4 regions of the Salinicola sp. CR57 genome follow, and region 1 is predicted to be linked to each of the others. Evidence: predicted binding sites of a transcription regulator. Region 1 holds the regulator's gene; each other region holds the start of a gene.

Region 1 (4,380 bases):
GTCAGGTAGCTGCGATGACTGGCCAGGTAGGATGGCAACCAGCGATCGAGCCAGCCATGGATATCCTCCGCCAGGGCATGGACATCGGGGTAAGACTCCAGGAACTCGATGATCGAGGCATCCCTGCCGTCGTAGGCGCGCAGCCCGGGGTCCCAGAACGGGTTGGGCAGGCAGCGGGCGTCGAACACCATGTCGGCGTCCAGCGGCACGCCCCGTTTGAAGCCGAACGACTCGAAGGTCAGGGTCAGGCGGCCACCGGTATGCTTGGCCACCTGCTCGCCGATCCGGGCCCGGAGATCGTGCACCGAGAGCCCTTGGGTATCGATGACCAGGTCGGCCACGCGGCGAATCGGCGCGAGATAGCTTTGCTCGTGATCGATGGCCTCGGCCAGGGTCATGTCATTGCCGCGGGTCAGCGGGTGACGGCGGCGAGTGGCCGAGTAGCGCTCGAGCAGGATCTTGGCGTCGGCGGTGAGATAGACGACCTGAGTATCGATGCCGCGCTTGCGTACCGCCTCCAGCAGGATGGGGAAACGCTCCAGCGATTCGGGCAGGTTGCGTGCGTCGATGCTGACCGCCACGTTGGGGCGGGAGGGTGGCGCGCTGCGTAGCTCGTCGATCAGCGGTGCCAGCAGGTTGGCCGGGAGGTTGTCGATGGCATAGTAGCCAAGATCCTCGAGCGCCTGCAGCGCGATCGATTTCCCCGAGCCCGAGCGGCCGCTGATGATGACGAGTTGCATCGCTTATCCGTCGTCGCTGTCACGGTGATGGCGGATGGCATCGACGAGCGCGTCATGCAACGCCCGCTGCGAGTCGGCCTGACGCAACTGCTGCCGAACGCTGCTCTGATTCATGATGCCGGCAACTTCCGCCAGCAGCGACAGATGCGCATCATCCGCCTCTTCCGGCACCAGCAGCACGAAAACCAGATCCACCGGCTCGCCGTCGATGGCATCGAAGTCGATGGCGTCTTCCAGGCGCATGAATCCCGCGATCGGCCCTTTGCAATGCGGACTGCGGGCATGGGGGATGGCAACGCCGTTGCCGATCCCCGTGCTACCCAGTCGCTCGCGACCGATCAGGCGGCTGAAGACCTCATGGCTATCCAGACTGGGTGTATTCTGGGCGATGAAGGTGCTGAAGAATTCCAGCAGACGTTTTTTGCTGCCCCCCGTGACCTCGAACAGAGTTCGCTCGGGGGGCAGAATGCTTTCCAGTGTCATCATCAGGCGTCAGCGGGCGCCTGCGCCTTGGGCGCGGGCTTGTGCCTTCTCTTTGTGTTTGACCAGTTGGCGGTCGAGTTTGTCGGCCAGTGAATCGATGGCGGCATACATGTCGGTGTCGCTGGCTTCGGCGTGTAGATCGCCGCCTGCTGCGTGCAGGGTACAGGCTGCCTGCTGGCGTTCCTTCTCGACACTCAGGGTGACCTGGACATTGGTGATGTTGTCGTAGTGACGCTCCAAACGAACGAGTTTCTCTCCGACGTAGTCCCGGAGGGCGTCGGTCAGCTCGACATGGTGGCCGGTAACGTTCACTTGCATGACACACTCCTGTTGCGGCAGATGGCACTTCTGATTGTAACCCTTTTCAGGGGACTGCAAAGGCATCGTGATCGATCTGATTCGGAATGGCGAGTCTTGACTGGTTTCGGAGCCCTGTATCAGGCCAGACGCTTGCGCTCGCTGGAGGACGGAATGCCCATGGCTTCGCGATATTTGGCCACGGTGCGTCTGGCCACGCTGATATCGGACTGGGCCAGCAATTCGACCAGTTTGCTGTCCGACAGCGGCTTGCGAGGGGATTCGTCGCCAATGAATTTCTTGATGCGAGCGCGGATGGCGGTACTCGAATAGCTATCACCTTCGCCGCCCTGGCCGCCGACCTGGCTCGAGAAAAAATATTTCAGCTCGAATACGCCGCGTGGCGTGTGAATGTACTTCTGGGTCGTGACGCGGGAGATCGTCGATTCATGCATGTCGACGCTGCGGGCGATATCGGCCAGGATCAGGGGTTTCATCGCCTCTTCGCCGCGCTCGAGAAACCCGATCTGGCGCGACATGATCTCTCGACCCACCTTGAGCAGGGTATCGTTTCGACTGGAGAGGCTCTTGATCAGCCAGCGGGCTTCCTGCAGGTGCTGGCGCAGGAAGGTGTTGTCATCGCTCTTGTCCGCCCGCTTGATCAGGGCGGCGTAGTCGGGCTGAATGCGCAGGCGCGGCAGGGTTTCGGCATTGAGCTCGATGCGCCAGCCATCGCGAGAGGGCGTGGCAACCAGATCGGGAACCACGTAATCGTCACGACTGGTATCGAAGCGCTGCCCCGGGCGCGGCTCCAGCGTCCGGATCAGGGCGATGACGCTGTCGAGTTCGTTCTCCTCGAGACGCAGGCGACGCTTGAGCAGTCGCCGGTCGTTGCCGGCCAGCGCCTCGAGAAACTGGCGCACCAGGCGCTTGGCCTGGGGTAGCAGCGGCGTGTCGTCGTCCAGTGTGCCGAGTTGAAGCAGCAGGCATTCGCGCAGATTGCGAGCGCCGACGCCGGTCGGATCGAACTGCTGCAGGCGCATGAGCATGTGCTCGAGATCGGCCATGCTGACGCTCTCTCTGCGCTGCTCGCGCAGACTCGTCGCCAGCTCGTCCAGCGAGCCCACCAGGTAGCCGTCGTCGTTGACGGCGTCGATCAGGCACTCCCCGAGCGCGCGCTCGCGCTCGTCGAAATCTCCCATGGCCAGTTGCCAGAGCAGATAATCCTGGAGGGTGGTCACGGCTGCGTTGCGGTCGAAATCCGGCGCTTCTTCGCTGGCGCTACCCGACGAGCTGGCATGGGCGTCCTGGTAGGTATCGCTCCAGTCGCTGTCGAGGGCCAGTTCATCGGGAATGTCACTGGCCCACTCGTCTTCCGTGGCGTCCTGAGTTTCCTGCTCCGAGTAGGGCTCTTCCATCTCCAGCATGGGATTGGATTCGAGCGCCTGCTGGATTTCCTGGCGGAGGTCGAGCGTCGACAGCTGGAGCAGTTGAATGGCCTGCTGGAGCTGAGGCGTCATGGTCAACTGCGTGCCGACCCTGAGTTGCAGCGAGGGCTTCATGGACATGGAGAAACGATCGTCACAATCAACGGTGGAAGGCTTACGTTACTGGCTGCGGTGACGAGATGCAACGTTTCATGCAAGAAACATGCCATCGACGCGGATGCCAGGTATGGCTGCCGATGGCATGACGAGGGAGAGGCGACTACAGGCGGAACTCGTGGCCAAGATAGACCTCGCGGACGCGCTGGTTTTCGAGAATGGCCTGGGGCCGGCCCTCGGCGATGATCTGGCCGTCGCCGACAATGTAGGCATTATCGCAGATGTCGAGCGTCTCGCGCACGTTGTGATCGGTGATCAGGACGCCGATCTCGCGGTCGCGCAGCTGGCGGATGATGCTCTTGATGTCACCGACCGAAATGGGGTCGACACCGGCGAACGGTTCGTCGAGCAGCACGAAGGCCGGCTCGGTGGCCAGGGCGCGGGCGATCTCGACCCGCCGCCGCTCGCCGCCGGACAGGCTCATGCCCAGGTTGTCGCGAATATGATCGACGTGGAAGTCGCCGAGCAGCTGTTCCAGCCGCTCGCGTCGCCCGGCACGATCCAGGTCCTTGCGCGTCTCGAGGATGGCCATGATGTTGTCGGCAACGCTCAGCTTGCGGAAGATCGAGGCTTCCTGCGGCAGATAGCCGATGCCGGCTCGCGCCCGGTCGTGCATCGGGGCGCGGCTGAGATCCATGTCGTCGATATGGACGCTGCCGGCATCGGACTTGACCAGGCCGACGATCATGTAGAAGGAGGTGGTCTTGCCTGCGCCATTCGGCCCCAGCAGGCCGACGATGCTGCCTTGCCGCAGCGTCAGGCTGAAGTCGTGGACGACTCGGCGTCCCTTGTAGCTCTTAGCAAGGTTGGCGGCCGTTAGCGTTTTCATGAATACGATCCTTGTGGCTGCGCGCCGGGTATGGTGTCGGCGATCACGCCCCACGCGGCGGCTCGAGGCCGTGCCGGGTCAGGGTTTGAGCGTTACTGGGACGAGTCACGCGGCGTGAGGGTCATGCGGACGCGGCCGTCGCCGTTCCCGTCGCTGTTCTGGGCGGAGCGGGCCTGGACGCGTCGCGAGTCGAGATAATACTCGACATAGGCACCATCGAAGGTGTCGCCGGCCTGATGAAGTTCCGCGTTACCGATCAGTTCCACGCGTCGTTGGGCCGCGTGATAGACCACGGTGTCGCCCCAGCCCTTGACGATCTCCTGGTCGGGGGACGGCTTCTGTTCGAGGTAGGCGCGCTCGCCGCCGCCGCCCTTGGCGGTGACCAGGCTGACCTGGCCGTTGTTGCCGCGCTGGATGTCGACGCGTG
Region 2 (4,380 bases), on a different contig from region 1:
GCATCTTCGCCATCGAACGCGGACCGCTCTCCAACGGGCGCCGCCTGCTGGCGATCTACAATATCAGTGACACGCGCCAGCCGCTGGAGATCGACGAGCTGAACGGTGGCGAGTGGTACGACGTGCTCAAGGATGGCAAGCGCTGGAGCCCGCATCCCGACGAGCGCGACATCCTGCGGCCCTACCGCAGCCTGTGGCTGGTCCAGCCCTGAGCGGTTCCCGCGATGGCCGGTGAGAGTCGGTTCGACTCTCGCCGGCCGTGGCCCAACCCCCGGCAAGCGCACGCATCCCGCCTACACCTCTCCTGCGTTATCCAGCTCCACCGCTTCGAACAGCCGGTCCTGGAGGTCGGGAATCGCCGCCTGGACCCGGTTCCAGCTGGGAATGAAAGGCTTGTCCCGCGGGGATTCGAAGAAGGCGGCGCCAGCCTGCATGATATTGTCGGCGAACAGCTCCACGGCGGCCTCTTCACTGTGACGGTCCAGTTTGAGCCCGTTCATGGCGGCATCGTGGTCGTAGGCCTCGATCAGGTCCAGCGCCACGCGATAGTAGGTGGCCTTGACCGTACGGAAGCTCTCGACGCTCATCTCCACGCCGAGCGTCGCCAGTTTGCGATACATCGCCTTGGCGATGTCCATGCTCATACGGTTGAGCCCGCCGCTGGGGTCCTCCTCGGAGACCGGCTGATGCTTGTGGTCGTAGGCGTCGGCGATATCCACCTGGCACAGGCGCTTGGTCGAGAAGTTCCGGTGAACCTCGGAGAGCACGCCGATCTCCAGGCCCCAGTCGCTGGGAATGCGAATGCCGTCGAGCACGTCGGCGCGCATGGAGAATTCGCCGGATAGCGGATAGCGGTAGCTGTCGAGGTAGTCGAGGTAAGGCAGCGGCCCGTAGATCATCTTGAAGGCCCGGATCAGCGGCGTGACCATCAACCGCGCCACCCGGCCGTTGAGCTTGCCGGAGGCGATTCGGGAGTAGTAGCCCTTGCAGAACTCGTAGTGGAAGCGCGGGTTGGCAACCGGGTAGATCAACCGCGCCAGGAGGCCGCGGTCGTAGGTGACGATATCGCAGTCGTGGAGCGCGACCGCCTCGGCCTTGCCGGATGCGCGGACGTAACCGGAGCAGTACCAGACGTTGCAGCCCTTGCCCGGCTCCAGGGGCGCCAGGTTCTCCTGCGCCAGCTCCTGCTGGAGGGCCTGGAGTCGTGGGCCGTCGTTCCACAGGATGCGGTGGTGCTGAGGCAGGCGCGAGAAGAACTCCCGTGCCTTGAGAAACTGCTCGCGATCGGCGCGATCGAGACCGATGACGATTTCGCTGAGATAAGGCACCTTGCACAGCTCGTCGACGATGTGCGAGAGCGCCGGCCCCTCCAGCTCGGAGTAGAGCGATGGCAGAATCAGCCCCATTGGCCGGGTGCGCGAGAACTGCTTGAGATCGTTCTCCAGGGCTTCCACCGAGCGCCGCGTCAGGTTGTGGAAATTGGTAATGATACCGTTCTGATAAAAATCACTCATGAAGCGCCCTCTTCGTATTGTCGTTTTGGCGTCGATCCGTGACGCCTGTCATCAGGTCGATATCTTCGACTACTGCGGCTCGCCACTCTCCCATCCCGGTTCCTGGGCCAGCCAGTGCTCGACACCCTCCGACCAACCGGCCGGCCCCCGCGCTTGCGTTCGATAGACCCGGGCACTCTCTAGGGTCATCGGTTGGCCATGATGGGCGGCAATGATCACGGCCATGTCCGTCGTCGACAGCAGCGCCAGATCGTTGGGCCCATCACCGAGACCCAGCGTCCTCGGCCGATAGCCACGCAACGACTCGAACCGGGCCAGCAGCCATTCGGCGGCCTGTCCCTTGTCGACCGCGCCCATGACATGCCAGAAACGCCCGCCTCTGGTCAGGCGCAGGCCATCGACGCGCAGCGTCTCATGCAAAGCTTGCAGTTTGGTGTCGTCGTCTTCCCAGACCAGCGGTTCGCTCCCTTCACGACACATAGCCTGCTCGGCACCGGCAGCACTGAGCCCCGTGAGTTCCCGAACCTCGGCCAGGTCCATCTCCCCCATTCGGCGGAAGCGCAGGCCATGGCGCTCGCGCACCACATCCAGACGGCGCCGGATGAAGTCGACATCCATGCTCGGGGTCTTGACCACCAGGCCGTCCGGCGAGGCCGGATCGCGATCCAGTCGCGCATGCTGCCAGGCTGGCGGCAGGCCGATTACGGCGCCGTTCTCGGCGATGAAGGGTGTCTGCTCCAGCCCCAGCTCCTGACGGAGAGCCAGCAGTTCGGCACGGGTCTTGCTGGTGGTGGGAATGACCGGGATCGCCCGCTGCTCGAGACGCTGCAGCCACGAGGCGGCAGGCTGCCAGTCGTAGGTATCGTGGTCCAGTAACGACCCGTCGAGATCGGTGAACACCAGCAACGGTGGCTTGTTCAAGGTCGGCTGTGTCATGGCTTCACCCGCATCGCATCACCTCGTCATGTCGTACGCGATCGGCTGCTTGTCGGCAGTCGTATAGGTGAAGGTAGCACGTATCGTGCCAAACACGACGGCTCCTCGGCGCTGCTGTCGGGCCATGGGCGCGGGCGACAGCGCACCGTTTTGGTGCGCTGATGGCTCGCGGGACGGTGGGTATCAGTCGCGGGCGTGTCTTGCCGCGATCGCGATGACGCCGGCCAGGGTCGCGCGATCGCTATCGATCGCTTCGACCGCGATCCCGGAGGCCTCCAGCGCCAGGGTATAACTCTGCCGCAGCGAATCGGCACCGACGAGATACACCTTGTCGAGCTCGCGACGAGCCGCTTGCATGGCCCTCACCTCCTCGCCGATCAAGACGCCGGAAAGAAAGCTGCCGATCTGCGGCGATTCGAGCCCGGCGTAGAGATGGCGGCTGCGGGCTTCGAAGAGGGCATGCATCACGCCCCCGGGGCAGCCGGCGCGGGAAACGCCGAGGCGAAACGCGCCCTCGTCGAACGGCGCGTCTTCACGAGCCGGCTCTCCCGGCAGGGTGTGGAAACGCACCGCGTGGTAGAGCTCGCCGGTCATCATGGTGGTAAACGCCGTCATGCGGCCGGCATCGAGGCGCGCCCACTTGCTGTGGGTACCCGGCAGGCAGCAGTCGCCACCGTCCACGCCAGCAAGCGCCAGGGCACCAAAGGCCTGAACCTCCTCCCCGCGCATCACGTCGACGTGGGCCGGGGTCACCTGCTTGACCCCCGGCACGATCCAGACGTTGTCGAGGCCCGGTGCGGCGACCACGTTCTGGGCCAGATCGGCGGCGGAGATTGGGAGTTCCAGTTGCGGCGCCTCGTGCCAGCCCCGCGCGGAACCGACCATGCCGGCCAGGTAGACCGGGATTTTCTCAGCGCCCGAAGCCGCGCCCTTAGCGCCCGAAGCCGCGCCTTCAACGCCCGAGGCCGCGCCGCCGCCCTCCCGCCAGTCGTCGGTCTGCGACGCGCAGTAGTGGGGGAATTCGCTCTGAGTCAGCGCGCGCAGGCCGGAGGCCGACCGCCGGCTGTCCTGCACCTCGCCGCTGGCGGTGTCGACCAGAAAGGCGCGGAAGTTGCTGGTTCCCCAGTCGATGACGATCAGGCGCGCCGGTGCCTCGCTACTCATGCATCTGCCTCGCGTTCCATCTGCTCCGCGTGGTGCGCGACTTCGAGCAGCCGACGCCACTCCGCGACCAGCTCGGCCGCGATCTCGCCGACTTCCGCCGCCTTGCGTCCCGGCTTGTAGAGGTTGCTGCCGAAGCCGAAGCCGGCCACCCCGAAGGCGTGCCACTCGCTCATGTTGCTCTTGTCGATGCCGCCGACCGCCAGCACCGGCAGGCCCTTGGGCAGGATCGCACTGATATCCTTGAAGTAGCCCGTGCCCAGGCGTGCCGCCGGGAACAGCTTGAGCGCCGTCGCCCCGGCCTTGGCCGCGGCCAGCGCCTCGCTCGGCGTCATGCAGCCGATCATCGGTGCCAGGCCGTGCTCGACACCGGCCCGAATCACCTCCGGGTCGGTATTGGGTGTGATCAGCAGCGGCGCATCGAGATCGGCCAGCCGCTCGGCGTGCATCGGGTCCAGCACCGTGCCCGCCCCGATCACGACATCGTCCGGACAGCGCCTGGCGATCGCGGCGATGCTGTCCCACGCCCGCGGGGAGTTGAGCGGGATCTCGATCAGCTTGAACCCCGCCGCCACCAGTGCGTCGAACACGGCGTCGATCTCTTCCGGCGTGATCCCGCGCAGGATCGCCACCAACGGCCGTTCGCGCAGCGCCGCCTCCAGGGCGAATTTGCGTGTCTCGTTCATTTCTCTCTCCTCGTTTCGGCCAGTCTAGGGCCGCGCGTTGGAGCGCAGCCAGCAGAGCATCAGCATGTAGCGCTCGAGAGCCA
Region 3 (4,380 bases), on a different contig from region 1:
CGATCGCCAACCTGACCTGGACGTTTCCCGCTTGTCCGGTCGGCAGCGTCTGCTGGTTCTCCGGACGAGTGATCACGAAGCGCTCGTACTCCACCGCCGGAACCTCGGGCGTGACCGGCTGGCGCGAGTCCACACGCGGCTCGACCTCGGTGGGATCGACCACCGTGATCGGCTTGAGATCGACACGCGTGCCCGCCCCCGGCTCGTCGCTGTAGACCACGTTACCCTCAGCATCGACATGTCGATAGACCGATGCCGCCATCGCGGGCAGGACGGCCCCGGCCACCAGGCAAATCGATATCACCGATACCGCCATCCTCGTGCGCATCCGTTGGCGCTCCATTGTCGATCATCCTGTTATCGGCCGGTGGCTTCGATCCTTCACCTGCCCAGGGGTCTCCTGCTCCTCGCGCCGTTCTCCCAAGGCCCGCCTCATGGGCAGCATCCGGGAAGGCGGTCCCACAAAAAAGCCCCACCGAAGTGGGGCTCTCTTTCTGCGAGGCATCGGGCCTGGGCTCGAGCTTCAGACGCTGTAGTAGAGATCGAATTCGACCGGATGCGTCGCCAGACGCAGGCGCTCGACGTCTTCGCTCTTCAGCGCGATATAGGCATCGATCATGTCGTCGGTGAACACGCCACCTTCGGTCAGGAAGGCGCGATCGGCGTCGAGCGCTTCCAGGGCCTGATCGAGGCTGGTCGCCACGGTCGGGACCTTCTTGCCTTCTTCCGGCGGCAGATCGTACAAGTTCTTGTCCATGGCGTCGCCAGGATGAATCTTGTTCTTGATGCCGTCGATACCGGCCATCAGCATCGCAGAGAACGCCAGGTACGGGTTGGCAGTCGGGTCGGGGAAACGAGTCTCGACGCGCTTGCCCTTCGGGCTGGCGGTGTACGGAATTCGAATCGACGCAGAGCGGTTACGCGCACTGTAGGCCAGCATGACCGGCGCTTCGAAGCCCGGCACCAGACGCTTGTAGGAGTTGGTCGAAGCGTTGGTGAAGGCGTTCAGCGCACGCGCGTGCTTGATGATACCGCCGATGTAGTACAGCGCCATTTCGGACAGGCCGGCGTACTCGTCACCCGCAAACTGGTTGGTGCCGTCCTTCCAGAAAGACTGGTGAACGTGCATCCCGGAACCGTTGTCGCCAACCAGCGGCTTGGGCATGAAGGTTGCCGTCTTGCCGTAGGCATGCGCGACGTTGTGGATGACGTACTTCATCTCCTGAACTTCGTCGGCTTTCTTCACCAGCGTGTTGAACTTGACGCCGATTTCGTTCTGACCGGCGTTGGCCACTTCGTGGTGATGCACTTCGACGCTCTGGCCGATCGCCTGCAGCGTGTTGCACATCGCGCTGCGAATGTCGTGGAAGCTGTCGACCGGCGGCACCGGGAAGTAGCCACCCTTGACGCGCGGACGGTGTGCCAGGTTGCCACCTTCGACCTGACGGTCAGTGGACCAGGCGCCCTCTTCGGAGGAGATCTTGTACATGGAGCCTTCGATATCGGTCTTCCAATGCACTTCGTCGAAGATGAAGAACTCGGGCTCCGGACCGAAGAACGCGGTGTCGCCCAGGCCGGTGCTGTTCAGATAGGCTTCGGCGCGCTTGGCGATGGAGCGCGGATCACGCTCGTAACCCTGCATGGTCGCCGGCTCGATGATGTCACAGCGCAGGATCAGCGTGGAGTCTTCGGTGAACGGGTCGAGGAAGGCGGTTCCGTCTTCCGGACGCAGAATCATGTCGGACTCGTTGATGCCCTTCCAGCCTTCGATGGAAGAGCCATCGAACATCTGGCCGTCCTCGAAGAATTCCGTATCGATGGCGCTGGCAGGAATGGTGACGTGCTGCTCCTTGCCCTTGGTATCGGTAAAGCGCAGATCCACCCACTTGACGTCGTGTTCTTCGATGAGGGCGAGGGTTTTCTCAGACATGTCTTCCTCCACTGTGAGCCATGGCTCGATTCGTTGGCGAATATCCAACACCGTTTTGTGGCGTGCGTGTTTTGTAGCACGAAGTCGGCGCTCTTGCCCACGCGCACACCGTTTTTGCATAACTATGCAGAGAATGTGCCAAAATGAGGCAAGGCGCCGGCGCCCCATAATAAGTGATTGATAAAAATTGCTTTATCGAAAATCCGACTGACGCCGCCAGGCGTCATCTCCGCCGATTCCTTCCCAGCGCAGTCATTCGAATCTCTTTGAAGCACCAACTTGGTGCAACATAGCACCTCATTGCACCAAAAAAGAAAGCGTACGAATCCGCTTCGCAACCTTTGCCGAAAATCGATAGGCAACGGATACTGTAGACAGAGGCCATGTGTTGATGGCGATCGACGACTCGAGTAATGGAACGGCCCATGTCTAGGCTGGATCGCACACAGGATGTGGTACAGCGTCTACGCGGTCACTGGCGTCTCAGCCTGAGTGAACCGTTGTGGGGGCGGAGCGCCATTCTTGCGCTGAATCGCGTGCTGGACGATGAAGCCGAGGCACGCTTGCCTCACAGAGCCGACTGGTGCCTGGGGCCGGACAGCTTTCGTCATCTGCTGGAGAGCCTCAGCGAGAGTGCGCAGATCGTCAGCCTGGAGAGCGTGTTGCAGTTGCATCACGACCAGTTGCCGCGCATTGCCCTCACCTTCGACGGTGGCTGGCGCGATACGCTGAAACAGGTGTCGCCGACCCTGGAGCGCCTGACGTTACCGGCCAATGTCTTTCTTCCTGGCCCGGTCACCAGAAGGGCCTGGAGCTCATGGCACGAAGCCATCGGCGAAGCCCTCTGGGGCCAGGAGACGGCCGACCACGCGAAGCGTCTGCTCGCCGAGGCCGGCCTGCCGGCGCCACCCACCGCCGGTACGCAGCGCGACGAGCGCTACAGCCAGGCGATCAGGAACTACGTCGCCGAGCTCGATCACTCGCAGGACGCCATCACGTTGCACGCCGTCGCCTCGGCGCTGGATAGCGATCCGGCGTTCGCCGACGAAACCCTGGACGCCTTCAGTATCCGCCGTCTGGAGCAGGGTGGCCTGTTCCGCTTCGGCAGCCTGATCCCCGCTCACGCCACGAGCCGAGACGCTCCCGCCCTCGTGCAGCTCCGCGAGAGCCAGCACCAGCTGGCAGTGCTGTGCCGCCATCCGCTTCGCATCGCCACCAGCGCCTCGGCAGAGACAGACGAAAGGCTGGCACGGCTGGCGACCAGCGCCGGCATCGAACGTGTGCTGACGCACCGTACGGGCTGGCTCGAACCACCGATCGACACGGTACTATTGCCGCGCTTCGTCATTACGCAGCCGGTCGCCAACAGCCAGGGGAGACTATTCGACTGGCTGTTGGGCAACCTGCCCTCGTAGCGCCTCTCAAAGCCCCTGGATCTCGAGTTCCGGCCAGCGACGCTGCCACCCCTTGGCAACGACACGGCGCCGGAACACTTCGCTATCGCCATGTCGCGGATTGTGCGTCACCTGACCCGACAGCAGCGAGGCAGTGCCAAGGGGAGCCGTCAGGCGAATGCCGTCATCGTCATCGAGGGTCACCGCCACCGCCGTTTCACACTCGACCCACACGCTCAACGCTTCCTCTATAGAGGTGTAGGGGCGATGCCCATGGCGCTCGTGCATTCGCGCCTGGTTCTTGACCGACCAGGGCAGCGGGGCAACGCGCCGGAGTTCGCTCTCGAGGGCCCGGTCGACAGACGTGTCGACGTGGGTCGCATCGAAGTAGACCAGATCGATATCGTTCAACGGCGTTGATGACGAATAGCCATGCAGGCGATCCCAGACCAGGTTGCGCACGAAACCGGCGGCCAGCCACCAGTCGGGGAGGCGCAGCGCACGCGCCTGGCGCAGCACATCCAGGCGCCAGGCGTCGGCACGGACCCATCCGATGATTCGTGCCGCGCGCTCCCGCTCTCCTTCCTCCGACGACATGAAACCCTCGCTTTTCAATGGATTGGCTCGCCGCTTTCGAAGTCGTCGAGGCGCAAGGGCGGCGACGGGATCGTCGTCGAAAAAGCCCGCGAATGGCACCGATAGACTAAAGTAGCCAGTGTCGCGCGCTTGCCTGTACAATGCGCGCCCGACCCTCCTACTCAGTGCCCAGGGGACTCGTCGATCCAGCGCTAGAGCGCGGATCATCGACTTAGACATGGGCGCACACATTTTACGATGGAAACCGCCCCATGAGTGACAACGCCTCTAACGCTCGTATCGAGAGCATTAGGAACATTGCCATTATCGCCCACGTCGACCATGGCAAGACGACACTGGTCGACAAGCTCCTGAGCCAATCCGGCACCCTGGACCGCAAGGCCGAAGGCCAGGAGCGGATCATGGACTCCAACGACCAGGAGAAGGAACGCGGCATCACCATCCTGGCCAAGAACACCG
Region 4 (4,380 bases), on a different contig from region 1:
CCCGCTATACCGGCCAGCACCCTGACCGCTAGGCATCCTTATCGATGCGCCCTTGCCGATCGCAGCAAGGGCGCTCAACTTTCCGCCCGCTCACGCCCCAGAGTGATGGCGTAGCGTTTCAGCTTGCGCACCACGCTGGGTTGGCTGATGCCCAGGCGCGCGGCCAGCGCATAGGTGGAGCCGTGGGTCTGGGCGAGCTGGGCCAGGATGCGCTGCTCGTGGGCCGCCAGCGCGGCCTTCAGCCCTTCGCCCTCGGCCAGCAGCGTCCCGCTCGCCGGGTCCGCAGGAAGCAGCGACGGCGGCGCCCCGGCGCCGCCCGTTTCGGCGCCCGCCGGGCCGCCGATCACACTGCCCTCCGCCGCCAGCCAGGCACGTTCCAGCCAGTTCTCCAGCTCGCGCACGTTGCCGGGCCACTCGGCGCTCATCAGCTCGGCCCAGGCCCGCGGGTGGAGCATCTTGTCATCGCCGTAGCGGCGGTTGAGCCGTTCCAGCTGACGCTCCGCCAGCCCGCGGATCTCCTCGCGGCGCTCGCGCAGCGGTGGCAGAGTCACCGGGATCACGTTGAGCCGGTAGTAGAGATCGAGCCGGAAGGCACCCTCCTCCACCTGCCGCGCCAGATCGCGGTTAGTCGCCACCACCAAGCGGAAGTCGACCCGCCGCGAGCGGGTATCGCCGAGCCGAGTGAGCGAACCATCCTGAATCACCTTGAGCAGCTTGGACTGCATGGTCAGCGGCAGCTCACCGATCTCGTCGAGGAACAGGGTGCCATCGTGCGCCTGCTCCAGCAGCCCCGCCTTGCCCTGTCGCGCCGCGCCACTGAAGGCACCGGGCTGGTAGCCAAACATCTCCGACTCGAACAGCGACTCGGGGATCGCCGCACAGTTGACGTCGACGAAGGCGCCATCGCGGCGCCGACTCCAGCGGTGCAGCTGGCGCGCGAAGGCGGTCTTGCCCACCCCCGATTCCCCCAGCATCAGCACCGTGGCGTCGGTCGGCGCGCTGCGCTTGAGCAGTTGGGTGATCTCGCGCATCAGGCGGCTCTTGACCACCAGCTCGCCGGCCTCGGCGGGCGTCTCCGTCGGCGCCTCGTGATGACGCTTGAGATGCTCGGTGAAACGCTGCTGGAGCAGCGCGTACTCGTCCTGCAGCAGACGCAGATCGGTGAGATCCCGCGAGCGGCTGATCACCCGCACCAGGCGCCCGCCGACATAGACCGGATGCGCCTCGGCGATCACCTGACGGCCGGTGCCGGTGCGTTGCATCAGTTGCGCCGGCTGGCCGGTGCGAATCACCTCGAGCGACACCGAGGGCGAGAGCACGCCACTGGCCTGCAGCGCCTGCACGGTGGTCGCGCACAGCGCCTCCCGCGGCATGCCATAGACCGTCGCGGCCCCGGGGCTGACATCGAGGATTCGCCCCTCGGCATCGACCACGAACAGATGGTCCTGGGCGGTCTGGAGCATGGCCCCCAGGGTGGCACGGTCCGCTTGGGCCTCAATCATCATCGTCTCCGATTCGGTTTTGCATCATTGATACGTTAATGAATCGGAAGCGACAAGCCATCGATACAATAAAGCATCAACGTGCGTCAGCAAGTTCGCAGAATCAATAGGTTACGGTTGGCACGCTTTATGCGTGGTGATTATCGATCCTTCGACAATCACAACCCAGGAGATGGTATGCCCCACCAGCCTACGGATCGCGCCCCGCTCAACCAGCCACTGGGCGGTAACGAGATGCCCCGCTTCGGCGGCCCGGCGACCATGATGCGGCTGCCGACCCAGCAGAGCGCTGCCGGGCTCGATGCCTGCTTCGTCGGCATCCCGCTGGACATCGGCACCTCCAATCGCCCCGGCACCCGTTTCGGACCGCGCCAGATTCGCGACGAGTCGCGCATGCTGCGGCCATTCAACATGGCGACCCGCGCCGCGCCCTTCGAGAGCCTGCAGGTGGCGGACATCGGCGACGTGCCGATCAATACCTTCGATCTCAAGAAGAGCGTCGGCATCATCGAGCGCTTCTACCACGAGCTGCTCGGCCACGACGTCGTCCCGCTGACCCTGGGCGGCGATCACACCATCGCCCTGCCGATCCTGCGTGCCATGGCCAAGAAGCACGGTCCGGTGGGGCTGATCCATGTCGATGCCCACGCCGACGTCAACGATCAAATGTTCGGCGAGCAGATCGCCCACGGCACCCCCTTCCGGCGTGCAGTGGAAGAGGGGCTGCTGGATACCCAGCGCGTGGCCCAGATCGGCCTGCGCGGCACCGGCTATGCCGCCGACGAATTCGACTGGGGTCGAGAGCAGGGCTTCCAGGTGGTGCCCGCGGAAGCGTGCTGGCACCAGAGCCTGACACCGCTGATGGCAGAGATTCGCGAAAAGGTAGGCGGCGGCCCGGTCTATCTGAGCTTCGACATCGACAGCCTCGACCCCGCCTACGCCCCGGGCACCGGCACCGTCGAGATCGGCGGGCTGACCATCCCCCAGGCACTGGAGATCATCCGCGGCTGTCACGGCCTGGATATCGTCGGCTGCGACCTGGTCGAGGTCTCGCCGCCCTACGATGCCCACGGCCAGACCGCGGTGGTCGCCGCCAATCTGCTGTTCGAGATGCTCTGCGTGCTGCCCGGCGTGAAGCGCCGCTGACGCCGACCGGCGCCCGGTCGCCGGCGGCAGTTCACGACGACCGTTTGCAGCAAACTTTCACAACCACCTTCAACAACAACTATCGTCGCCGGCACGGCGGCAAGGTAAAACATCATGATGCTGGATCTTCTCGTCGTCGCGTTCTACGCGGCGGGCATGCTGCTTCTCGGCTGCTGGGGCATGAAACGCGCCCGCAGCAGCGACGACTATCTGGTGGCGGGCCGCCGCCTGGGCCCGGGGCTCTATCTGGGCACGCTCTCCGCGGTGGTGCTCGGCGGCGCCTCCACCGTGGGCACGGTCAAGCTGGGCTACGTCTACGGCCTCTCCGGGCTGTGGCTGTGCGGCGCCCTGGGCCTGGGGCTGATCGTCCTCAGCCTGGTCCTGGCCAAGCCGCTGGCCAAGCTCAAGCTCTACACCATCACCCAGTTGCTCGAGCGCCGCTACACGCCGGCGGCCAAGAGCGTCAGCTCGGCGGTGATGCTCGCCTATGACCTGATGATCGCGGTCACGTCGACCATCGCCATCGGCACCCTGGTGACGGTGCTGTTCGCGCTGCCCTCCTGGGTCGGCGTGGTGATCGGCGGCACCATCGTGGTGATCTACTCCACCCTCGGCGGCATGTGGTCGCTGACGCTCACCGACATCGTCCAGTTCGTGATCATGACCGTGGGGATGATCGGCCTGATGCTGCCGCTGACGGTGCACTACGCCGGCGGCTGGGACACGCTGGTCGCCAGCGCCGCACCGGGGCACTTCTCGCTCACCGGGATCGGCTGGTCCACCATCGTCACCTACTTCGTCATCTATTTCCTGGGCATCCTGATCGGCCAGGACATCTGGCAGCGGGTGTTCACCGCACGCTCGACCCGGGTGGCCCGCTTCGCCGGTACCGCCGCAGGGGTCTACTGCCTGATCTACGGTGCCATCGGCGCGTTGGTGGGCGTGGCCGCCAGCGTGCTCCTGCCCGATCTCGCCGATCCCAACAATGCCTTTGCCGCGGTCGCCCAGCTGGCGCTGCCGGATGGACTGCGCGGGCTGATCGTGGCCGCCGCGATGGCCGCGATGATGTCCACCGCCAGCGCCGGCATGCTGGCCGCTTCGACCCTGATGACCCGCGACCTGCTGCCGGCGCTGCGTGGTGGCCGGCAGAGCGAGCGGGTCTCGAGCTACCGCCTGTGGACGCTGCTCATGGGGCTGGTCACCATCGTCATCGCGCTGCTGGTGGATGACGTGATCGGCGCCCTGACCATCGCCTACAACCTGCTGGTCGGCGGCATGCTGGTGCCGATCCTGGGCGCGCTCTACTGGCGCCGGGCCTCCAACAGCGGCGCCATCGCGGCGATGGCGGCCGGCTCGCTGGGGGTGATCGTGTTCATGCTCAAGGATGGCCTGCTGGCCAACTCGCCGATCTACGCCGGACTGGTCGCGAGCCTGGCGAGCTTCATCGTGGTCAGCCTGCTGCGCCCGGATCGCAGCCGCCCCGTGGCCGCAGAGACCCAGCCGGAGCAGAGCGCATGAGCGTGGCCCACTGGCTGGTGCGGGCGCTGGAAGCGCTCGGCATCGATACCGTCTTCGGCATTCCGGGCGTCCACACCATCGAACTCTATCGTGGGCTCGAGGGCAGCCGGCTGCGCCACGTCACCCCGCGTCACGAGCAGGGCGCGGGCTTCATGGCCGATGGCTATGCCCGCGCCAGCGGACGCCCGGCGGCCTGCTTCATCATCACCGGCCC

What was found. The regulator sigma-54, encoded in region 1, starts transcription at its own class of promoters, with help from an activator protein. The targets are predictions, from matches to a motif close to TGGCACNNNNNTTGCTNT.
Region 2: a site for sigma-54 is predicted at 2,524-2,541, ahead of DOM56_RS13250 (HAD-IIB family hydrolase). Genes of this name have one in related genera too.
Region 3: a site for sigma-54 is predicted at 2,054-2,071, ahead of glnA (glutamate--ammonia ligase). Genes of this name have one in related genera too.
Region 4: a site for sigma-54 is predicted at 1,621-1,638, ahead of speB (agmatinase). Genes of this name have one in related genera too.

The regions. Positions count from the first base shown of each region.
Region 1 is NZ_PZJL01000009.1:2,428-6,807, forward strand. It holds gene rapZ (RNase adapter RapZ) at 1-740, opposite strand, end outside; gene ptsN (PTS IIA-like nitrogen regulatory protein PtsN) at 744-1,223, opposite strand; gene raiA (ribosome-associated translation inhibitor RaiA) at 1,233-1,541, opposite strand; gene DOM56_RS14530 (RNA polymerase factor sigma-54) at 1,661-3,088, opposite strand; gene lptB (LPS export ABC transporter ATP-binding protein) at 3,228-3,953, opposite strand; gene lptA (lipopolysaccharide transport periplasmic protein LptA) at 4,046-4,380, opposite strand, start outside.
Region 2 is NZ_PZJL01000007.1:92,743-97,122, reverse strand. It holds gene DOM56_RS13260 (sugar phosphorylase) at 1-212, shown strand, start outside; gene DOM56_RS13255 (glycosyl transferase) at 294-1,514, opposite strand; gene DOM56_RS13250 (HAD-IIB family hydrolase) at 1,584-2,450, opposite strand; gene DOM56_RS13245 (2-dehydro-3-deoxygalactonokinase) at 2,634-3,614, opposite strand; gene DOM56_RS13240 (2-dehydro-3-deoxy-6-phosphogalactonate aldolase) at 3,611-4,297, opposite strand.
Region 3 is NZ_PZJL01000010.1:37,508-41,887, reverse strand. It holds gene DOM56_RS14950 (DUF4124 domain-containing protein) at 1-328, opposite strand, end outside; gene glnA (glutamate--ammonia ligase) at 524-1,930, opposite strand; gene DOM56_RS14940 (polysaccharide deacetylase family protein) at 2,356-3,345, shown strand; gene DOM56_RS14935 (nucleotidyltransferase family protein) at 3,352-3,921, opposite strand; gene typA (translational GTPase TypA) at 4,173-4,380, shown strand, end outside.
Region 4 is NZ_PZJL01000005.1:381,179-385,558, reverse strand. It holds gene DOM56_RS08425 (AI-2E family transporter) at 1-32, shown strand, start outside; gene DOM56_RS08420 (sigma 54-interacting transcriptional regulator) at 75-1,502, opposite strand; gene speB (agmatinase) at 1,680-2,648, shown strand; gene DOM56_RS08410 (sodium:solute symporter) at 2,763-4,166, shown strand; gene DOM56_RS08405 (5-guanidino-2-oxopentanoate decarboxylase) at 4,163-4,380, shown strand, end outside.